Regions from separate parts of the Streptomyces sp. 891-h genome, predicted to be linked through region 3. Evidence: riboswitches for the same ligand, from Rfam matches in the RefSeq annotation. Region 3 holds a riboswitch; each other region holds the start of a gene.

Region 1 (7,321 bases), 2.2 Mb from region 3:
CAGCGCTGCCAGCTCTCCCTCGTAGGTGTCGCGCGAGACGAGGTTGTAGTGCGGCTGGAGCGCCACATAGCGGGCGAGGCCCTCGCGGTCGCTGAAGGCGAGCGACTCGGCGAGGCGGGTCGGCGCGATGTTGGACGCGGCGATCTCGCGGACCTTGCCCTCCTTCACGAGTTCGTCGAGGGTGCCGATGATGTCGGAGACCTCGACCGACTCGTCGTCGAAGTGCGTGTAGTACAGGTCGATGCGGTCGGTCCGCAGGCGGCGCAGCGAGTCCTCGCAGGCGGCCTTGATGGTGGCCGGGGCCAGGCCCATGTGGTCGGGGTGGCGGGCGACCTTGGTGGCGATGACGACGTTGTCCCGTACGGACGAGCCGCGTGCGGCGAGCCACTCGCCGATGACGGTCTCGGACTCGCCGCCCTTGTTGCCCTCCACCCAGGCCGAGTACGCGTCGGCTGTGTCGATGGTGTTGCCGCCGCCGTCCGTGTAGGCGTCGAGCACGGCGAAGGAGGTGGGCTTGTCGGCCGTCCAGCCGAAGACGTTGCCGCCCAGCACGAGCGGCGAGACGGACAGTTGACCGATCTTGTAGTCGGCATTCATCTGCATGCAGCGACGGTAACGCGGACCGGAAGGCGGGCGGATGGTGGCGCGTGGGCCGTTGCCACCGGCCGCCCCATCAGCCCCGTCCTCCCCGTGGGGCCCGGGACCCGGGGGCCTCGGCGAACCCGGTAGGCCCCCGGCCGGCGCCGTCGGTCCGTCAGATGTCGACGCCCTTCGCGCGGAGCCACGGCAGCGGGTCCACCGGGTCGCCTCCGTCGGGGCGGACCTCGACGTGCAGATGCGGTCCCGAGGAGTTGCCGGTCGAGCCGACCCGGCCGATCACGTCACCCGTACCGACCTTGTCTCCCGCCGACTTGGTCATGGAGGACAGGTGGCAGAACCAGATTTCGGTGCCGTCCTCCAGCTTCAGAACGATGCGGTAGCCGTACGAACCGGCCCAGCCCGCCTCCTTGACGGTGCCGGTGTGAACGGCCTTGACGGGCGTGCCGTTGGGCGCGGCGAAGTCCTGGCCGGTGTGATCGTTCTGCCACATGCCGCCTGCCTGGCCGAACCCGGCGGTGAGCTGGTACGAGGCCAGCGGCGCGAGGTACTTGCCGGCCAGCTGTGCCCGGCGTTCGGCCTCGGCCTTCCGCTTCTGTGCCGCGGCCTTCTCGGCGGCCTTGCGCTTCTCCTCGGCCGCCGCCTCCCGGGCACGTTCGGCCTCGGCCTGCTTCTCGGCTGCCGCCCGCTTCGCGGCCTCCTCCGCCGCCGCGTTCGCCGCCTGCCGGGCGGCTTCCTCTCGGGCTTCCTCGTCCGCGGCGGAACGGTGCTGCTCGGCCTGCGCGAGAATGCGGGCCCGCAGCGCCTCACCGGCGTTGGTCCTGCCCGCCGCCAGGTCCTCGGCGGAGAGTCCGGCCTGCGTGAAGGGGGCCACGGAGGCGGTCGCGTCGCCGTCGGAGCCCTCGGCACCGTCCGCGTCGTCGCCGACGAGGGAGCCGATGCCGGGCAGGTCCTCGACGTCGGGCAGGTGGTCGGGGACGCTGCGGACGGCGTCGGCCGCGCTGCCCAGATCCGGTACGGATATCGCGCCGGGGTCCTTGTCCTGAGCGGTCGCCATGCCGCCCGCGCCCACCGCCGCGATCATGCCGACGCCGAGCACGGCACCGCCGCGCGCCACCCCGCCGGCCCGCTGCTTGGCGACCCGGTGCCGACCACGCATCGCGCGGACGGACTCCTCGGTGGGGTTCCACTCGTCCCCGGTGGTGTCCGTGGGGGCCTCGCCAGGAGCGTTCCCATAGGCGTCGCCTGGTGCGTCCCTGAAGGTGTCCTGTGGGACGTCCCTGAAGGTGTCCTGTGGGACGTCCCTGAAGGTGTCCTGTGGGGCGTCCCTGAGCGGTGCCGGGCCGGACGGTACGACGGGCACGGCGGGCGGGAGCGGCGCGGCGGCCCGTCCCGGTGCGGAGCCATAGACGGTGGACGAGCCGTACGCGGTGGACGAGCCGTACGCAGGCGAGTCGTAGGCGGCGGTGGAGGAGCCGGCGCGGTCGAGGTGCGGGTCGTACGCGACGGCCTCGGGCGCGTGGCCGGCGAAGCCCTGGGATCTGGACGCCACGGGGGCGCTCTCCTTTCCTTCCTTCTCGCCTACCGGGTTAGCTGACGGGTTCGGAGCAGGAAGGTCTCCTACGGGCGTCCTCTCGCAAGGGCGTCCGATTCACCCCGTCCTCCTCGCCTGGCTGACGAGAAGGGGTGGTTCCCCGGTTCCCACGGTGCGGTCCAGCGGTGCAGGTCCAGGGGGCGGGCGCTGCTGGTGCTCCGTATGCGGGATTCGGCGACGGCGCACGGTGCCGCCTTCCGTGACGACAGTGACGACCGTGCTGCGTTATCGGACGTTAATAGAACAGTGGCCTTGATTCCAAGCTGTTCCCCGTAATTGGCGGTGGCCGCCCGGCTCGGTTCAGGGCTGGGGCCTGATGTGGTGGGCGACCGCGAGCAGCGCCATGTCGTCCACCGCCTGGCCTCCCGTATGGGCCGCGACGTCGATGAGGACCGTCTCCAGCAGCTCCTCCGGGTGGGCGAAATAGCTACGGGCCAGCCGTTCGGCCGGTTCGTAGAAGACACCGTCCGAGTCGCGTGCCTCGGACAGGCCGTCGGTGTAGAGAAGGAGCTGGGCGCCCCGGGGGAAGGGGACCTCGTCCACATGCTCCGGCCACTTCCCCAGCTCGGACATCCCCAGCGGAAGCGCCGGCACGGTCGGCTCGAGCAGGGCCGTCCGGCCTTGGTGCAGGAGGATCGGCGGCGGGTGGCCCCGGTTGACGATACGCAGCACCTTGTCGCCGCTCTGTCCGCCGTCCTGTCCGCCCTCTTGTCCGGGACCCGAACCGGGTCCGGAACCGGGACCGGAACCGGGACCGGATGAGTTCGGGATCTCGACCAGTACCGCCGTGCTGAAGCCCTCCAGCCGTGCCGAGCCGGTCTGTCGCCGCCCCTCCCGCTGGAGGGCCCGGTCGAGGCGGGCGGCCACCGCGGAGAGCGTCTCTTCCTGCTCGGCGGCCTCACGGAAGACTCCGACCAGGAGGACCACGGCGGCCACCGCGCCGGTCCCCTTGCCGCGTACGTCGCCGAGCAGCAGCCGTACGCCGTAGGGAGTCTCCTCCGCCGCGTAGAAGTCCCCTCCGACCCGGGCCTCGGCCTGCGCCGCGCGGTAGCGGGTGGCCAGCGTCAGGTCGTCGACGCGGGAGGGCGGGGTGGGCAGCACGGCGAGCTGTACCGCCTCGGCCACCCCACGCGCCGAGGCCAGCCGACTCCCGCTGCGGAGCAGTACGTAGTTGACGCCGACGGCCAGGATGGAGACGGTCACGCTGGTGAGGGACCTGGCTTCGGACTCGATGAGGCTGCCGTTGTCGTGGAAAAGGGCGAACAGAAGGGTGGCACCGGAGGAGAGCACGCCGGTGAGAATGGTGCTCCACAGGGACAGGAACGCCGCCGCCGCCAGTGGGGCGGCGGCGAAGGGTGCCGAAATGGTGACCTCGCGCGGCGTGGACAGCTCGAGGGCGACGCCCAGGACGAACAGCGCGGCCGGGAGCCACCGCGCCAGGCGCCACAGCCGTCCCACACCGTTCTCGTACCCGCTCGCCGGCTGCCTCCCGGCCTCCCTCTGCCGCACGGTCCCAATCTGACCGGGTGGAGGGATTCGGGCCACTCGGGACCGCTGGTCGGGGTACGGAACGGGGACGAGGAGCGGGTGGAAGGCGGCCCCCTAACACGCACGGGGCCACACCGCCCGTCGCCGTACGGCAGCCGGGCGTATGGCAGCCGGGCGTACGGCAGCCGGGCGTGCGCCGGCCACCAGAAGGAAAGGGGCTCAGCCGCCCGTGCCGGGGGCCAGGGGGCTGATCTTGGGCACCGACGCCTTACCGGTGTTGGTGACCGGTCCACCGGACCAGGGCACCCGCAGGGAGGCGCGCTCGTCGGGCGGGGTGACCTTCGCGGCGCTCGGTGTCACCGTGGTGACGTTGGTCACCTCGGGGTTGGTGAACGAGAGCGAGGCCCATGCGCTCTTGCCGGGCGACAGCGTGACCGTCCGTACCTCGCCGCCCGTGCGATTGGGATCGAAGGAGACCTGTTCGCCGCTGCTGTTGACGAAGGCGAGCCCGGGGTAGCCGCGTACCGTGCAGGTCCTGTCGGATCGGTTGGTCAGCACGAGGGCGAAGTTCTCCTGCCCGGCGCCCGGATGATTGGGGCCGAACGACGCCTTGAGGTCGCCCGTGCGGCACCGGGAACCGGAAGCGGAACCCGAGCCGCCACCGCTGCCGCCCGACCCGTTCTTACCGGACGAGGAGGACGAGGACGACGAGGAAGCGGAGCCGCCCTCGTCCGAACCTGAGGCGCCCTGCCCGGACGAGCCGCCGCTCGAGCTCCCGCCGTCCCCGCCGCTGCCTTCGCTGCTGCCGTTCTTGCCGTCGTCGCCGTGGGAGGAGCCGGAGTCGCCGCCCGCGGGCGCGGCCCCGCCGCTGACCTTCTGCGGGGCCGAGTCCGAGTCCTTGTCGCAGCCGACCACCAGCGCCCCCGCAGCCAGCACAGCGGTCGCTGCGGCGGCGATACGGGCCACGCGGTGACGGCGCCGGAAGGGGGTGGCCGGGGAGTTCGGTGCGGGTTGCGTGTTCGTCGTCGGGTCCTGGCGCTTCGTCATGGCTGCCGTCACTCCCTGGTCGTCCTGTCTCGCAGTCGTCCTGCCTCGCTGGTGCTCGTGGACCGCAGGGGCCCTGTCCGGCGGTCGTCCGGCTGCCGGGTGGCGGGTGGCGTCACGCGCCCGACTCCCCGTCTCCAGGGTGCCCCCGGGCTTCCTGGCCGTACACAGCGTTGGATGGCCGACGGCGCGGGAAAGTTCACGGCCGCCCCGACTTTTTTCCCGGTTCCCCGATGTGGGGGACACCCGGCGCCGGTGCGGCCGTTGGGAGTTGTGCGGTCAGTTGCGCGGTAGGAGTTGTGCGGTAGGAGTTATGAGGCGCTGACCCGCAGGCTGCTGAGCACCTGATCCGTTCTCGCCGAGCAGTCCTCGGCACAGCGGATCTGTACGTATACCGGCGGCTTGCCCTTCTGCCGTGGGGCCAGGGCGATCTCCTCCAGCGAGTGCCCCGGGGAGTCGCAGGCCGACCAGGTACGGACGCGCCCTTGCCAGCCGTCGCCCTTGTAGGTGCGGCTGCCCGCGTACTGGCAGCGCCTGTGCTTGAGTTCGGCCACCTTGGCGGACAGCGCCTCGGCGGCGGCCGCCGCTCCGTCGTCGTCCTTCGAGGAGTAACCGAGCCCGACGAACACCCCGCTCGTGCCCGAGGTGAGGTCCTGCCAGCGCTTCATGTCCTGCGAGACGACCAGACCGGGGGCGTGCTCCGCCGACAGCCCCAGCGAGGAGGGGCTCCAGCCGGAATCGGCCTTCTCCTGCGCCCACTGGGCCGGTATCCGCAGACTGATCCGGCCACTCGCGTCCTGCACCCTCACGTGGGAGGGGCTCTTGTCGCTCTTGGGCATCAGCAGTTTGCCGGCCGCTCCCGCCCCGGCCAGTACGACGACGGCGGCACCGAGAGCGACGGCGCGCCAACGGCGGCGGGGGCGCGGTGGGCGCCCGGCAGCGGACGAGGGGCTGTCGGCGCCCCACGAGGGCGCACCGGCACCGGACGCGCCCGGTGCGTGCGCCTCCAGGACGGGTTCGCCCGGAGTCGACCTCTCGTACTCCGAAGCGCGGGGGCCGGACCTCTCCGCAACGGACTCCTCGGGAACGGCCTGCCCGGGAACGGCACCCTCGGGCGCGACGCCCCCTTCGGACGCGGCAGCCACCTCGGGCCCGACCGACTCCTTGTCCCTGTCCGACTTCTCGACCCCGTCGGGCTTCTCGCCCCTGTCGGACCCCCCGACCCTCTCGGCCTTCTCGACCGTATCGGACTCCTCGGGGGCGACCGACGCCCCCGACCGTTCCGACGCACCCGGAACCCCCGACCCGGCCGACGGCGGTTCCGTCGCCACCGTCGGTGGCTGACCGGCCGCGCGCCGGGAGGCGGGTCCCACGGCGAGGGAGGACAGTTGAGCGGCCGACGGGGCGAGGAGCTCGTTCGCGATCCGGTCCAGCTCGTTCGCGAACGAGGCGGCGGTGGGCCAGCGGCGTTCGCGGTCGGGCTCCATGGCGCGTCCGACGGCTTCCGCGACGGCGGGCGGCAGGCCGGGGCGCAGTTCGTCCAGCGGCATCACCCGGTCCGGATTGCCCGGCTGCGCACCGGTCACCAGGTGGTAGAGCACGGCGCCCAGGCTGTAGATGTCCGCGCGTGCGTCGATGCCCTCGAAGGGTTCGGCCTGCTCGGGCGCCATGTATCCGACCGAGCCCGCGACCACGGTCAGGCCCGAGGCGTGTGCCAGGTTCTTGGCCAGGCCCAGATCCGCGACCAGCACCCGCTCGCGGCCCTGTGCTCCGCCACTGGTCAGCAGCACGTTGGACGGTTTGACATCGCGGTGGACCACGCCCGCCTCGTGCAGGGCCTCCACGCCGCGCGCCGCCTCGGCGGTGAGCCGCAGTGCCTCGTCCACCGGCAGCGGTCCCGCCACCATCCGGTCGGCCACGGTGCCACGGTCCGCGTACTCCATGACGAAGTACGGGCGTTCGTCGTCCAGCTCACCGACGTCGAAGACCTGGACGACGCCGCCCGACGACGCCTTGCGCAGCAGCCGCGCCTCGGCGAGGAAGCGTTCCCGGATGTCCATACGGTGGGCCCAGTTGTCGGCCATCACCTTGACCGCGACGGGTGCCTCCAGCCGGTCGTCATGTGCGAGCCACACGACCGCGAAAGCGCCGGAGCCGAGACGTCGTTCGACCCGGTAGCGGCCGATCTGATCAGGTGAAGGCATGCCCCTTATGATGCCTGGATGTGCCCACCGTCCTCCCCCCACGCCTTGAACCAGCCATCCGGACGGCCTGAGTCGGCGGGCCCGGCCGATCCCGCGACGCCCGCGGACTCGCCGTCGGCCACCGACACCGAGGCCCTCGCCGCCCGCGCGGCGACCGGCGACAGCGCGGCGCTGGACGCGCTGCTGCGCGCGATCCGGCCCGATGTGGTGCGGCACTGCGGCCGCTTCCTCCTCTTCCGTGAGGACGCCGAGGAGGCCGCGCAGGACGCCCTGCTCCAGGTCGCCCGGCACATCGAGCGCTTCCAGGGCCGCAGCCGTTTCAGCACCTGGCTGCACACGATCGTTGCGAACTGTTCACGTCAGAAGTACCGCGAGCTCAAGCGCCGGTCCGCCG
Region 2 (7,321 bases), 1.3 Mb from region 3:
AGCTCCGAGGGCCGGTGCCTCCCGCGCCCGCCCAGCCCGACGCGTTCCAGAACCTCCCGTACGAGCGCTGAGGAAGGGCGGCGCCCCGCGAGTCGCAGCGGAAGACCCACGTTCTGCTCGGCGGTCAGGGACGGCAGCAGATTGAAGCTCTGGAACACGAAGCCGATGTGCCGGCGGCGCAGCAGTGTCAGGCGGGTCTCGCTCAGCCCGGTCAGCTCGGCCCCGGCGAGCGTGACCGAGCCCGACGTGGGCCGGTCGAGACCCGCCGCGCACTGGAGCAGTGTCGACTTGCCCGAGCCGGAGGGCCCCATCACCGCGGTGAATGTGCCGTGGTGGAAGTCGAGTGAGACCCCGTCCAGCGCTGTGACCGCGCCGGGGCCGGTGCCGTACCGGCGGGTGAGCTGCCGCAGCGAGACCGCTCTGTCTGCCATATGTCCGTCCTGCCGTCCTTGTGGTTGTTCGGCGCGCGCACGGTCGGGGCCGTGGCGTGCCGACAAGCAGGATCGCAGAGAAAACTCTGCAAAGGAAGCTCTGCAGAATTTTCTCTGCATACTTGCCTCTGCAGAGCAGGCTCTGCAGAGGAATCTCTGCGCTAAGCTCAGGGCATGTCCGAGCCACCGGAAGAGGACCGTCCCGCCGCGCGCCACTCGCCCCGCACCACCAGCGATCCCGCGGCGCTCAAGGCGCTGGCGCACCCGCTGCGCCTGAAGATCCTCCGCCGCCTGACGGCGGCCGGCGCCGCGACGGCCACCGCGCTCGCCGCCGAGCTCGGCGAGAACACCGGGACGCTCAGCTATCACCTGCGGCAGCTCGAGCGCGCCGGGTTCATCGAGGACGACCCCGAGCACTCGGCGAGCGGCCGCGAACGCTGGTGGCGCGGGGTACGCGGCCTGGACGTCCGGCGGCCCGCCCCAGCCGGGCTGTCGCCGGCCGAGCGCGCCGTGGTCGGCGAGCTGGACCGGCTGCGTATGGAGGAGGACATCGAGCTGGCCTACAGCTACACCCTCCCGCGCCCCGAGGAAGCGGAGTGGGTGTACGGCTCGCGCGGCACCCTCCACCTCACCCGCGAGGAGTTCCAGGAGTTCCACGACGCCTACCTGGAGCTGCTGCGGCGCTTCCAGCAGCGTCGCACCGAAGCCGAACCGGGCACCCGGCCGGTCGCCGTCCGCTGGTTCGGCGTCCCACTCGACGGCCCAGGCCCGCAGGACTCCGGACCCGGCACCTCGTAGCAGCACCCGGAAATCACACATCCGGGAACACAGAGCCCTCCGGAAACACCGGCCGCGCACGGCAATGTACGATGCCGCTTAGTAGAAATGGCGCCCCCGGACGCTTCCGCCCATTCAACGGCGGTCAACGCTGCACTGAAGAGAGCCACCTTCAGCAGATTTCAACTGCAATGTCCGGATATACAAGACTTGCCGCTCCTGCTCATTCACTGTGTCAGGAAACACACCGATCAGGTGCCATCACAGGCAAGATCTTCTGGCGGGCCGTCAAGAGCCTTGCATCAAAGAGATTTTCGGAATTCCCTTCACTTCACCGCTTTACGCTCAGAAAATGATCCACCGCAGAGCGTTGAAGTATCGCGAGATCATTTCTTCTTGACCTGGCAGAGGTGAATCGAGCGCCTTGCTCAGGGCAATTCATTGTGTTTCCGTGTCCTCGCTCCGGCCTCCATGAACGGCCGGAGTTCCCGTGCCGGGGCGCCGAATCCTGCCGCCCGGCGAGGGAAATCCGCACCAGTACCACGCGGCAGGAGCGGGGGACCCAAGTACGTGCCGAGCCGCACCCGGCGGCCCGGCTAGGGGTGAAGTCATGCCCGCTGCGCCTCGCGCACGGGAATGGCCGGGCCACTCCAGCCCGAATCCGACAGCTCACCTCGCAGGCGCTAGGAGAGGACACCCCCATGTCTCGTGGCCGACACGCCCGAAATCCGCTCAAGTCCCGCATCTCCCGGCTCTCGATCGCCCTCGTCGCCGGTGGCGCGGGAATCGCCGCCCCCCTGCTGACCGCGGGCAGCGCCCACGCGGCGTCCGCGCCGGCCCAGGTCCAGGACAGTGCCGCGAAGCACGCGCAGACCGTCCAGGCCCGCGCCGCCCAGCAGGCGAAGGCCGAGCAGGAGGCCGACTCCTACACCGTCGTCGCCGGTGACACCCTCTCCCAGATCGCCGTGGACCACGACGTCGAGGGCGGTTGGCCGACCCTCTACAAGGCCAACAAGAAGACGATCGGCAGCGACGCGAACCTGATCCGTCCCGGTCAGAAGCTGACCCTGGACACGGCCTCGGCGCCGGCCGAGCGGAGCAGCACCCCCGAGCGCGCCGACCGCGGCTCGGCCGAGCAGAGCAGCGTGCACAAGACCCAGTCGACCTCCCTGGACGGCTGGATCAACGAGGCGCTGACCATCATGAAGCAGCACGGCATTCCGGGCAGCTACGAGGGCATCCACCGCAACATCATCCGGGAGTCCGGCGGCGACCCGAACGCCATCAACAACTGGGACATCAACGCCCAGAACGGCACCCCGTCCATCGGGCTGCTGCAGGTCATCAAGCCGACCTTCGACGCCTACCACGTCGCGGGCACGGCCTACGACCAGCGCGACCCGGTCGCCAACATCGTCGCGGCCTGCAACTACGCGGCTGACAGGTACGGTTCGATCGACAACGTCAACGGCCCGTACTGAGCCGAGACCCCTTTCGCGGCGGCCGCGCATCACCTTCGAGGTGATGCGCGGCCGCCGCGTTGCTTTCCATACGGAAAGGCTGCAACGGGGAACGGAAGAGCGGTTTCCGAGTTCCGTCACGGCGTATGAAAGGTCACTTCCGGATTCTCTTTCGAGGGGCCGTCCAACAGCGGGCGGTGCAGGCCGCGCAGCCTACTGTCGAAGAACGCCTTCACATACTGGGTCGTGATTTCACCCGAGCGCTTTCCCGACAGCGGCGCCGAGGGATCCGTGACACCCGCCTGGCCGCCCAGGATCGGCAGGTCGATGAAGGTGAAGTGCCCGGAGTCGGCGACCGTCAGCCACCGCTTCCAGCCGTCCAGGCGCTGCCAGGTCCTGGGCCATGTCCTGTCCTCGGCGCGGGGATTGTGGCCGTCCTCAGTGCCGAGCATGAGGATCGGCCGCCCGAGACCCGCCTGCGGTACGGGCGCGAAGAATGTGCCGTCCAGGTCGGCGGCGGCCCTGATACGGCGGTCGGTACCGGCCGCCACTGCCGCCGCGTTGCCGCCGAGCGAGTGGCCCGCCGCGCCGATCCGGCGGGTGTCGATCAACTCGGCGTAGTCACGGGAGTGTTCCGGCGCGGGGGTCGTCAGCGCGTCGACGGCGAAGGAGATGTCGGCCGCCCGGTTCCGTGCCGCACGCGCGAGCAGCTTCTTCTCCCCCTTGTCGTCGGGCGCCGCCTCCACGGTCTCGCACGCGACGCAGGTGAGGGTGCGCGCTGAGCCCTTGCCGGCACCGGCGGAACCCCGGGGCGTGAAGGTGGTGCCGAACGACTCGTAGGCGTGGTCCAGCAGTGCGACGACATAGCCGTGGGAGGTCAACTCCTCGGCGAGGGTGGTCAGTGTGGCGCGGTGCAGCGTGAAGCCCGGGGAGAGAACCACGAGCGGATGCCTGCCCGGCGCGGGACGGGCTCCGATGCGGGCGTGCGTACGGACGGAGGCGAGCAGGTCGGGCGGAAAGGACTTGTCCAGCTTCAGTCCCTTCAGCAGCAGCCCGGCCTCCTTGGCCGACATGTACGGCGCGGCACTTTGCCGAGGGCCGCCGCGCCGGGCGGGATAGAAGACCGACACCATCAGCCGACGGGCACCGGCGGACGGCACCCAGGGGTCGCGGCGGTCCTTGTCCACCAGGTGCAGGGTGTCGCGTCCGACCGCCCACTTCCCGGTGGGGCGAGGGAGGGAGAGGTGCTTGCCGCGCTTCACGGCCGCCGCTTCGGAGGACCCGGAAGCAGTGGAATCGGAGGCCCCTGAAGGCGCGGAAGCAGTGGAAGTGGTGGAGGCGCTGGAAGCGGCGGAGCGCGCGTCGGCAGCAGTCGAACCCCCGCCGGGGGCGCAGGCGGCGGTCGCCGGGGCGAGCAGAGCGGCGGTGAGCACGGCGGCAGCCGCGCGGTGTGTACGGATCATGGCCGGGAGCGTAGGAACCGGCACACCTCGCCCGTCAGCTACGAAAGGCAACCGAACCCCTGACTTTCGCCAGGGTGGACGGCGCTCGCGGCTCAGGGCGCGGTGCCCTCCTGACAGCCACGCCGGATCACGGCGGCGCCGCCCCCTGCGGGGCGGGCCCCGGTCAGACCTCCAGGTTCGCCTCGATTCGCCGCAGTTGGTGCCGGGCCATGGCGAGGTTCGCCTTCGCCGAGTCCAACGCGATGTAGAGGAACAGGCCGTTGCCGCTCTTCGCCCGCAGCAGGCGGATCAGGTGGTACTGCCTGCCCAGGGTGATCAGGATGTCCTCGATCTCGTCCTTGAGGCCAAGGAGCTCCATGGTGCGCAGCTTGGCCCGTACGACGTCCGTGTTGCCCGCGGCGGCGACCTCCAGGTCGAAGTCCTTGCCGCCGCCGAGCGTTCCCAGCGCCATACCGCTGGTGTAGTCGACCAGGGCGACCCCGATCGTGCCGTCGATGGTGCTCATCGCCTCTTTGAGGGACGCGTCGGTGTTCGACATGGTGGTGTGCTGTCCTTTCGTCGGTTCGGTGATCAATCCGTGGTCTGTCGTTCCGTGCCGTCCGGCCCTGGCGAGCCGCGGCGGCGCCGTTCGAGCGGCAGACGGCGGCGGTCCGGTGGCGGTCCGCTCCGGGAGAGCGCGACATCGACGGGGGGTTGGGGGGCCGCCGAACGCCGGGCCTCGGCCACGAGTTCACCGATGTGCCGCGCCGTACGGCGCCCCTCCAGGTGCAGCCGGCCGACGTTGATGCGGTCGTCCGCGAGCAGGGTGAGCACCGCGGCCGGACCGGCGGCGTAGGTGGCGACGTACCCGAGCTCTCCGTGTATCAGCAGCTCACGGAAGGCACCGCGCCCTGTCGCCTCGTTCATCCGGAACGCCAGTCCGAGCGCGGCGGCGGTCAGTGCGGCCAGCGGCTCGGCTTCCGGCGGCCGGTCTGCCTGCGCCCTTGCCAGGTCCTCGGCCAGTACGAAACCGTCCACGGTCGCCGCCAGGGCCCCGCCGACCTGCGGCACCCTGACCCGTAACCCGCGCAGTTCCTCCAGCACGGCCGCCTCCGCCGCCATGAGCACTCTCCTCTCGGCACGCTGACGGAATCCCCTGATCACAGCGCCTCCAGCGCGTCCCTGAGCCGACGCAGCAGTTCGACGTCCGGAGCGTCGAAGACGGCACCGGGCGCCTCCGACGGGCGGGCGCCGGTGGGGGTGGGGGTGGGGGTGGGGGTCGCTGCGGTTTCCGCGGTGCCCGCGGTGTGCGGGGTGTACGGGTTTCGCGCAGCGGCAGGCTCCGCCGGGGTGACCAGTCCGGCCGCCGCCAGCCGGCGCAGCTCCACCAGGATGTGGAAGGCGGGACGGGCCAGCGCGCGGGCGATGTCGGTTGCGGTTCTGACCCCGTCGGCCAGCCGCAGCACCGGTAACCGGCGATCCGGTACGGCCGACAGCGGGAGCCCGACGTCCTGCGGGGCGGCGGGGGCAGCAGGGGAAGCCGGAACGGCCGGTGCGGCTCGGGCGGTCGGCACGGGGGGCAGCACATCGAGGCGTCCGTCGGGCCAGATCCGGTCCAGGAGCGCCAGCCGTCGCGCGGTCTCCCGTTCCACGACCACCGGGGGCACGCCACCGTGCGCCCCGAGCCGGTCCCGCACCCCGCGCCGGAAGCGACCAGGCCCGCCGCCGGATGCGAGCACGAAGAACGCAGCGTCGTACAGAGCGGTGCGCCGACACAGGTCCAGCACTCCCTCGGGCACCTGGCCGCAGGTCAGCAGCTGCCGCGCCACTCCCCCGTCCCGTTCAGCGCGGGTGAGCGCAGCGTCCCACCACGCCGGGGACAGTGCGCCCTCGCGGGTCAGCAACAGCTCCAGCCCGGTCGCCGCCGCGCTCTCGGCGTGCACGATCTCGCCGTCGACGAGGAAAAGCGTGCCCCCGGCCCGGGTGAACGCTCCGGTGGCGCGCTCCTCCGCGAGGCGGTGCAGCAGAGCGGGGGCGTGGATCACGGGCGCGGCGGTTTTCATCACAGGACCATCCGCTGCGCTATCTCCGCCAGCCGCATCCGCGCCAGTGCGAGGTTGCCCTCGTCCCGGGCGAGCCATAAGTGGAGGAAGAGGGTGCCGTCGAGGGCGCCGGGGACGAACCGCAGCAGGTGGTAGCTGTCCTTGTTCGTCGTGATGATGTCCTCGACGACCGGTGCCGGGCCTGTCGTCTGCGCAGGCGCATTGGCCGGGGCAACTCCTGGGGACGGTACGCGGTCGCCGTCCGCTGTGGGAGCCCCGGTCGTCGGTGGGGCGGGGACGCCGTCCGGCTCCCCGACAGTGGAGAGAGGGCCCAGCGAGCGGTACTCGGCGACCATTCTGGCCAGCTCCGCTGTCTCGCAGGCGGCCGCCTCGTAGTCACCGCCCGGTGCGTCTCCGGCGACGCCGAGCGCCAGTCCGCTGACCCAGTCGATCACGGCGGCACTGCGCGCGCCGGGCAATCGCATCGTCTCCAGGAGGCATTCGTCGATTCCGGGCACGCTGCACTCCCCTCCCCTGCGCGGCACACCACATGACCCATCGAACATGACCCACCGACACCAGTGGCCACCCCCCAGCCACGGACAGTGAGGCTCACACTACGCATGTACCCGGTGGTGCGGCGCGGGTTCCGGCATTTTCCGGGGGAACATGCCGGAGCCGCCGGGAAATTGACCGAATGAACTCGTCAACTGACCATTTCTGCCAGGGAAGTGATCGACCCTGGAGAGGTTTCGTCTCAGCCGCCCCCACGACATCACGGCGCAACTGCGGTGATAGGACAAGAACGCGTCACCCCCCGACGAAGGGCCACCCCTCATGCACTTCCGGAACGTCGACATCCCCACCCCGGACGGCACCGCCGACGCCTTCGCCGCCTGCCCGGACGAGGACGGCAGCTACCCTCCCGCGCTCTTCTACATGGACATCATCGGGCTTCGGCCGGTGATCCGGGACATGGTCACCGAACTGGCCTCGCACGGCTACTACGTGCTGGCTCCCAACGTCTTCTACCGGCACGGCCGCGCGCCCGTCGTCGAGGTGCCCGATCTGAGCAGGAGCGAGGACCGGGAAGCGTTCATGGGCCGGGTCCTGCCCCTGCTCGGCTCCCACACGAGCGAGAACGCCGTCCGGGACGCCGGGGCCTACCT
Region 3 (7,321 bases):
AGCGCGTAGACGGTGGCGTCGGGGGTGCGGGACGCCGGAGCCGCGTGACCCGGCGGGGGCGCGCTGCCGCGCTGCCGGGCTCCCTTGACGACGACGACCGGCTTGCGGGCCGCGGTACGCCGGGCGAGCCGGGTGAACTTGCGGGGGTTGCCGATGGACTCCAGGTACATCAGCACGACGTCGGTCGCCGCGTCCTCGTCCCAGTGCTGGAGCAGATCGTTGCCGGAGACGTCGGCGCGGTTGCCCGCCGAGACGAAGGAGGAGGGCCCGACGCCGCGCCGGTCGAGCCCGTCGAGCAGGGCGATGCCGATGGCACCGGACTGGGTGAAGACGCCGATCCTGCCACGCGCCGGCATCCGCAGCGAGGGGGTCGCGTTGAGCCGTACGTCGTCCGCTGTGTTGATCAGTCCGAGGGCTCCGGGGCCGATCAGCCGCATCCCGTAGGAGCGGGCGAGCCGTACCAGCTCGCGCTGCTCGTCCCGGCCGACCCCTTCGGAGAGGACGGCCAGCCCCTGCACGGCCGCCTCACCGCAGTCGCCGATGACGGTGTGCAGCTGGTCGGCGGGGACGGCGAGCACGGCCAGGTCGACGTGCTCGGGGATCTCCCTCACCGAACGGTAGCCCGGCACCCCGGCCGGCATGTCCGAGGTCGCCCCGGGGTCCAGCGCGTGGTTGACCGCGTACAGCCGTCCCGGGAAGCCGCCGGTGAGCAGGCTTCCCAGGACCGCACGCCCCGCACCGCCGGGGGTACGGCTGACCCCCACGACGGCGACGGAACCGGGAGCCAGCAGCCGGGCGACGGACCGCGCCTCGGCACGCTGCTCACGGGCCCGCATGACGGCCAGCGAACGCTCGGTGGGCTCCAGGTCCAGGGTGAGATGGACCGAACCGTCCTCGAAGCTGCGCTTCTGGGAGTACCCGGCGTCCGTGAACACCTTGATCATCTTGGTGTTGGCGGGCATCACCTCGGCCGCGAAGCGGCGGATGCCGCGCTCCCTGGCGACCGCACCGATGTGCTCAAGGAGCGCGGAGGCCACCCCTCTGCCCTGCTGGTCATCGCGGACCAGGAAGGCCACCTCGGCCTCGTCGGCCGGCTCGCCGGCCGGGCGGCCGAACTCGTCGATGCGGTCGTAGCGGACCGTCGCGATGAACTCGCCGCCGATCGTCGCCGCCAGGCCGACACGGTCGACGTAGTCGTGGTGGGTGAAGCGGCGAACGTCGCGGTCGGACAGCCTGGGATAGGGCGCGAAGAACCGGTAGTACTTCGACTCGTCGGACACCTGCTCGTAGAAGCTGACCAGCCGCTCCGCGTCGTCGGGCGTGATCGGCCGGACCCGGGCGGTACCGCCGTCACGCAGCACGATGTCGGCTTCCCAGTGGGCCGGATAGGCGCGCTCCTCGGGGCTCGGCATGGGGCCAGCGTACGGCTCGGGGAGGGCGCGTGCTCAGGGATGCGGCAGTGCGTCGTATCGTCGCGGGAAGAGCGCCGCAGCTTCCGCACCCGCGTCCGCGACCGCGTCCGCCGGTTCATGGAGCACCTCGGCGACCGTGCAAGACTGGTCTAGACAACCATAACGATCGAAGGGCAACACCATGGTTGAGCGCCGCGTCACCGTCGGCTGGGCCGAGGGGCTGCACGCCCGCCCCGCCTCCATCTTCGTCCGTGCCGCCTCGGCTGCCGGGGTCCCGGTCACCGTCCGGAAGGGCGAGGGCAACCCCGTCAACGCGGCCTCCATGCTCGGTGTGCTCGGCCTGGGCGCGGAGGGAGGCGAGGAGATCGTCCTCGCCTCCGAGGCGGAGGGCGCCGAGGAGGCCCTCGACCGGCTCGCGAAGCTGGTCTCCGAGGGCCTGGAAGAGCTGCCCGAAACGGTGTGACCGAGCGTTCGGGCTGAGGCCGTCGCGGATTCCGCCGGGCCTCGCCGTTGTGGTTGCTCACCGTCGCGGCGGGCAATTGACGAGGGGGCGCCGCACCTGACGGTGCGGCGCCCCCTCGTGCTCCCCGTCCCAGCCGTGCGCGTGACGGGCCTCAGCCGGACGCTGGGAGCGCGAGGGGCGCTGGGCCGCCAGGCCCAGCGCCCCTCGCCATAAGTCCGCCGTCACTGGGGGTACCTCCCAGCCGGAGGCTGGGGGAGCGCAACCACCGACCAGAGAGTCCGGCGGAATGGGTGACGGCCTCGGCCCAAGCGTTCGGTCAGAGCTTCACACCGTGCTGGCGCAGGTACGCGACCGGGTCGATGTCCGACCCGTAGTCGGGACCGGTACGGGCCTCGAAGTGGAGGTGCGGGCCCGAGGAGTTGCCGGTCGAGCCGGAGAGGCCGATCTGCTGGCCGGACTTGACCTCCTGGCCGACCGAGACACCGATCGAGTTGAGGTGGCCGTACTGCGTGTACGTGCCGTCCTTGTGCTTGATCACGATGTTGTTGCCGTAGGCCCCGCCGTTGCCGGCCTCCACGACCTCACCGGCGGCGACGGAACGCACCGGGGTGTTCATGCCCGCGTGGAAGTCCACGCCGGTGTGGCTGCCGGACGACCACATGCCGCCGCCCTGCTTGTAGCCGGTCGAGATGTAGGAGCCCTCGACGGGCAGCACATAGGCGTTGAGCTTCGCCCGCTCCGCTTCCCGGGCCGCCTTGCGCTTCGCCTCGCGCTCCTTCTCCGCCTTCTCGGCCGCCGCCTTGCGCCGGGCCTCGTCGGCCTTCCGCTTGGCCTCGGCCTTCGCCTTGGCAGCTTCTTCCTTGGCGTCTGTCTCCGCCTTGGCCTGCTCGGCGTGGAGAGCCTGCTGGTAGGCCTGCTCGTCCAGCGTCTCGGAGATCGGGCCGCCGACGGCCTCGCTCACCTTCGCGTCGGGCTGGACGGGGGCGTGGTTCTGGTCTCCGCTCGCGGCGAAGGCGGGAGAGGCGATGGACCCGACGACGCCCACGGTGGCGAGCCCGGCTATGCCTGCTGCTCCCCCTGCGGCCCTGCGGGCCTTGCTCGGACGCCTGTGCTTGCCAGTGGCACGGGTGAACGCCATACGGAGGCGTACTCCTTTCCTTCCTTCTCGCCTACCGGGTTAGCTGACGGGTTCGGAGCAGGAAGGTCTCCTACGGGCCGCCTCTTGCGAGGCCGTCCGATTCACCCCAATGGGACCTGGGTCCCCGGTCCCCCTCGGCACTTCGCCTCGGGGATTCGGCGATCGCTCTCCGTCGGCCGCGGGTGCGGTCACTTCTGACGGACAGCGGCAACGACGCTAATCGGGGCCAACTCCGAGCGGCAAACGAATCCCTGACTTTGTCGCGTTCGCCACACTCCAACTCAGCAGCAATCGCGACAGAAAGGGACATCACGCGGGGCCCGGAAGGAGCGATTCCTCCTCCCGGGCCCCACTTTTCGTCTGCCGTCCCGGCCCCGTCGGCGGGCTCAGGAGCCGGAGACCACCTTGACGTCGCCGATGCCCAACTCCCTTACGGGATCGGCGATCTGGGACGCGTCGCCGACCAGTACCGTCACCAGCCGGTCGGCGGGCAGTGCGCTGACCGCGGCGGCCGTGGCCTCAACCGTGCCGGTCTCGGCGAGTTGGGCGTACAGCCGCGCCTGGAAGTCGTCCGGCAGGTACTGCTCCACCTGGTCGGCCAGCGTCCCGGCGACGGCCGCTGCCGTCTCGTAGCGCAGCGGCGCGACGCCCACCAGGTTCCGCACGGCCACGTCGCGTTCCTCGTCGGTCAGCCCCTCGGCTGCCAGCTTCCGCAGCACCTGCCACAGGTCGTCCAGCGCGGGCCCGGTCACATCGGTGGCCACCGAGCCGCTGATGGCCAGCAGCGCGGCACCGCCGCCGTCCGCTGTGGAGCGCAGCACCTGCCCGAACGCGCGTACGCCGTAGGTGTAGCCCTTCTCCTCGCGCAGCACCCGGTCCAGCCGCGAGGTGAGGGTGCCGCCCAGGCAGTAGACGCCCAGCAACTGCGCGGGCCACACCCGGTCGTGCCGGTCGGGGCCGACCCGGCCGATCAGCAGCTGCGTCTGCACAGCGCCCGGCCGGTCCACGATGACGACCCGGCCGGTGTCGTCCGCGGTGATCGGCGACATCGGGCTCGGCGCCACCGCGGCCCCCGTCCAGCCGCCGAGGGACTCGTCGAGCGCCGCCTCGACTCCGCCCTCGATCCCCTCCAGATCGCCGACCACCACGACGGTGGCCGTCGCGGGGCGCACATGCGCCTCGTAGAAGGCGCGCACGGCGGCCGCGTCGATCCGCCGCACCGTCTCCTCGGTGCCCTGCCTCGGCCGCGACATCCGCGACTCGGCGGGGAACAGCTCCCGGGACAGCTCCTTGGCCGCACGGCGGGCCGGGTTGGCCAGTTCGTGCGGGATCTCGTCCAGCCGGTTGGCGACCAGCCGCTCGATCTCGCTGTCGGGGAACGCCGGGGCGCGCAGCGCGTCGGCGAGCAGCCCCAGCGCCTTGGGCAGCCGCGATGCGGGCACCTCCAGCGAGACCCGCACCCCGGGGTGGTCCGCGTTCGCGTCGAGCGTGGCGCCGCACCGCTCGAGCTCGGCGGCGAACTCCTCGGCGGTGTGCTTGTCCGTGCCCTCGCTCAGCGCGCGGGCCATGATGGTGGCGACCCCGTCCAGCCCCTCGGGCTCCGCGTCCAGCGGCGCCTCCAGGTTCACCTCGACGGCGACGACCTTCTGGCCGGGACGGTGGCAGCGCAGCACCGTCAGCCCGTTGGCCATCGTGCCGCGCTCCGGCGTGGGGAAGGCCCACGGCTTCGGGATGCCGCTGGGCGGCTGGGGGTGGAACTCCATGCTCTTCCCTGCTGTCTCCGCGATCCCCGCGGGGCTCGCGCCCGCCGTCGCCGCGGCGCTCTGGCTGCTGCTCGCCGGTGTCTCGCTCACTGCCCGGTCTCCTCTTCGTCGTTCCCCGCCTCGTCCTCGTGCGCCAGCGGCTCGTACACGAGCACGGCCCGGTTGTCGGAGCGCAGCCGCCGCGCAGCCACCTCCCGCACCTCCTCGCGGGTCACCTCCAGCACGCGCCCCACCGCCGAGAGCGCGAGCTGCGGGTCGCCGAAGAGCACCGCGTACCGGCACAGTTCATCGGCGCGGCCGCCGACCGTGGCCAGCCGGTCCAGCCACTCCCGCTCCAACTGGGCCTGGGCCCGCTCCATCTCCTCCTCGCTGGGGCCCTCCTCGGCGAACCGGCGCAGCTCCTCGTCGACGGCGGCCTGGATGTCGGCGAGCTCCGCGCCGCTGGAGGCCTTGATGTCCAGCCAGCCGAGCGAGGGGGCGCCCGCCAGCCGCAGCAGGCCGAAGCCGGCAGCGACGGCCGAGCGATCGTGCCGCACCAGCCGGGCGTAGAGGCGGGAGGACTCGCCGCCGCCCAGGGCGGTCAGCGCCAGATCGGCCGCGTCCGCCTCGCGGGTGCCGTCGTGCGGCAGCCGGTAGCCGTTCATCAGCGCCCGGGAGGGCACGTCCTCCTCGATGAGCTCGCGCTTCTCCTCGCCGATCAGCTCGGGCAGCGAGCCGTCCCGCGGCGGGCGCTTGCCGTCGTGGCCCGGGATGGAGCCGAAGTACTTCTCGATCCAGGCGAGTGCCTGCTCCGGGTCGATGTCGCCGACGACCGACAGCACGGCGTTGTTGGGCGCGTAGTACGTACGGAAGAACTCCTGCGCGTCCTGGAGGGAGGCCGCGTCCAGGTCCTCCATGGAGCCGATCGGGGTGTGGTGGTAGGGGTGGCCCTCGGGGAAGAGCAGGGCGGTCATCCGCTCGAACGCGGTGCCGTAGGGCACGTTGTCGTAGCGCTGGCGGCGCTCGTTCTTGACCACGTCGCGCTGGTTCTCCATGGACTCCTCGTCCAGCGCGGCCAGCAGCGACCCCATCCGGTCCGCCTCCAGCCACAGGGCGAGCTCCAGCTCGTGGGCCGGCATCGTCTCGAAGTAGTTGGTGCGCTCGAAGCTGGTGGTGCCGTTCAGCGACCCGCCCGCGCCCTGCACCAGCTCGAAGTGGCCGTTGCCCTTCACCTGCGCCGAGCCCTGGAACATCAGGTGCTCGAAGAGGTGGGCCAGGCCGGTGCGGCCCTTTGCCTCGTGGCGGGAACCGACGTCGTACCAGAGGCAGACAGCGGCAACGGGGGTCTGGTGATCCTCGGAGAGCACCACTCGCAGGCCGTTGGCCAGCCGGTGCTCCGTCGCTGTCAGCCCACCGGTGGCCGGCGGGGGCGTGGCCGTGTGACCCATGGGCGTGGAGTCCCTTCGGTAGCGGGGGATCCCGGCCGGGCGCCGGGAACTGCCGGCCGCCTGGCGCCTCACGCGACCGGCGGCCCTGTCACTGTATGCAACCACGCCGACAAGGTGCGAAGTTCCCGTACGGTCTACCGAGCGACCGCCCTGTCAGTGGGCCGGTCCACAATGGTCGACCGACAGCACAAGAGCGACAGCACAAGAGCGAAGCACGAAGCAGCGAAGGAGCCGCAGCCGCGATGGCCCGCCGCAGTAAAAGCCGTACACCGGCACCGGAGCCGGGAGAGGACTTCGAGGAGCGCATCGTCGACATCGACGTCGTCGACGAGATGCAGGGCTCCTACCTGGAGTATGCGTATTCGGTCATCTACTCGCGCGCGCTCCCCGACGCCCGCGACGGAATGAAACCCGTGCAGCGCCGGATCCTGTACCAGATGCACGAGATGGGCCTGCGCCCCGACAGGTCGTATGTGAAGTGCGCCCGCGTCGTGGGCGAAGTGATGGGAAAGCTGCACCCGCACGGTGACTCGCCCATCTACGACGCCCTGGTGCGTATGGCACAGGACTTCTCGATGCGGCTGCCGCTGGTCGACGGGCACGGCAACTTCGGTTCGCTGGGCAACGACGACCCGCCCGCCGCGATGCGGTATACCGAATGCCGCTCGGCGCCGGCCGCCGGGCTGATGGTGGAGTCGATCGACGAGGAGACCGTCGACTTCGGCGCCAACTACGACGGCAGCGAGGAAGAGCCGGTCACGCTGCCCGCCGCCTACCCCAATCTGCTGGTGAACGGCTCCTCCGGGATCGCGGTCGGCATGGCGACGAACATGCCGCCGCACAACCTGAGCGAAGTCATCGCGGCAGCCCGGCACCTGATCAAGCACCCGGGCGCCGACCTGCAGACCCTGATGAACTTCATCCCGGGTCCCGACCTGCCGACCGGCGGCAAGATCGTCGGCAGGGAGGGCATCGAGGACGCCTACCGCTCCGGGCGCGGCTCCTTCAAGATCCGCGCCACGGTGTCGATCGAGCAGGTCACGGCCCGGCGCAAGGGCCTTGTGGTCACCGAGCTGCCGTTCGCCGTCGGCCCCGAGAAGGTCATCTCCAAGATCAAG

The links. A riboswitch is a leader RNA that binds a small molecule or an ion and turns the genes downstream of it on or off. The one in region 3 is predicted to bind cyclic di-AMP.
Positions count from the first base shown of each region.
Region 1: linked by a shared signal. The riboswitch ahead of HC362_RS17455 (M23 family metallopeptidase) and the one ahead of HC362_RS07800 (M23 family metallopeptidase) in region 3 are both predicted to bind cyclic di-AMP.
Region 2: linked by a shared signal. The riboswitch ahead of HC362_RS02250 (LysM peptidoglycan-binding domain-containing protein) and the one ahead of HC362_RS07800 (M23 family metallopeptidase) in region 3 are both predicted to bind cyclic di-AMP.

Region 1 covers NZ_CP050693.1:3,998,806-4,006,126, reverse strand. The annotation lists gene HC362_RS17460 (aldo/keto reductase) at 1-597, opposite strand, end outside; gene HC362_RS17455 (M23 family metallopeptidase) at 755-2,149, opposite strand; cyclic di-AMP (ydaO/yuaA leader) riboswitch at 2,161-2,326, opposite strand; gene HC362_RS17450 (PP2C family protein-serine/threonine phosphatase) at 2,492-3,700, opposite strand; gene HC362_RS17445 (DUF4232 domain-containing protein) at 3,899-4,726, opposite strand; gene HC362_RS35065 (protein kinase) at 5,035-6,927, opposite strand; gene HC362_RS17435 (RNA polymerase sigma factor) at 6,946-7,321, shown strand, end outside.
Region 2 covers NZ_CP050693.1:499,531-506,851, forward strand. The annotation lists gene HC362_RS02240 (ABC transporter ATP-binding protein) at 1-431, opposite strand, end outside; gene HC362_RS02245 (helix-turn-helix domain-containing protein) at 606-1,229, shown strand; cyclic di-AMP (ydaO/yuaA leader) riboswitch at 1,731-1,905, shown strand; gene HC362_RS02250 (LysM peptidoglycan-binding domain-containing protein) at 1,910-2,689, shown strand; gene HC362_RS02255 (alpha/beta hydrolase) at 2,806-4,131, opposite strand; gene HC362_RS02260 (hypothetical protein) at 4,295-4,669, opposite strand; gene HC362_RS02265 (roadblock/LC7 domain-containing protein) at 4,702-5,232, opposite strand; gene HC362_RS02270 (transcriptional regulator) at 5,271-6,173, opposite strand; gene HC362_RS02275 (hypothetical protein) at 6,173-6,670, opposite strand; gene HC362_RS02280 (dienelactone hydrolase family protein) at 6,990-7,321, shown strand, end outside.
Region 3 covers NZ_CP050693.1:1,836,736-1,844,056, forward strand. The annotation lists gene HC362_RS07790 (bifunctional GNAT family N-acetyltransferase/acetate--CoA ligase family protein) at 1-1,412, opposite strand, end outside; gene HC362_RS07795 (HPr family phosphocarrier protein) at 1,594-1,875, shown strand; gene HC362_RS07800 (M23 family metallopeptidase) at 2,192-3,013, opposite strand; cyclic di-AMP (ydaO/yuaA leader) riboswitch at 3,028-3,184, opposite strand; gene HC362_RS07805 (pitrilysin family protein) at 3,400-4,776, opposite strand; gene HC362_RS07810 (pitrilysin family protein) at 4,863-6,203, opposite strand; gene HC362_RS07815 (DNA topoisomerase IV subunit A) at 6,446-7,321, shown strand, end outside.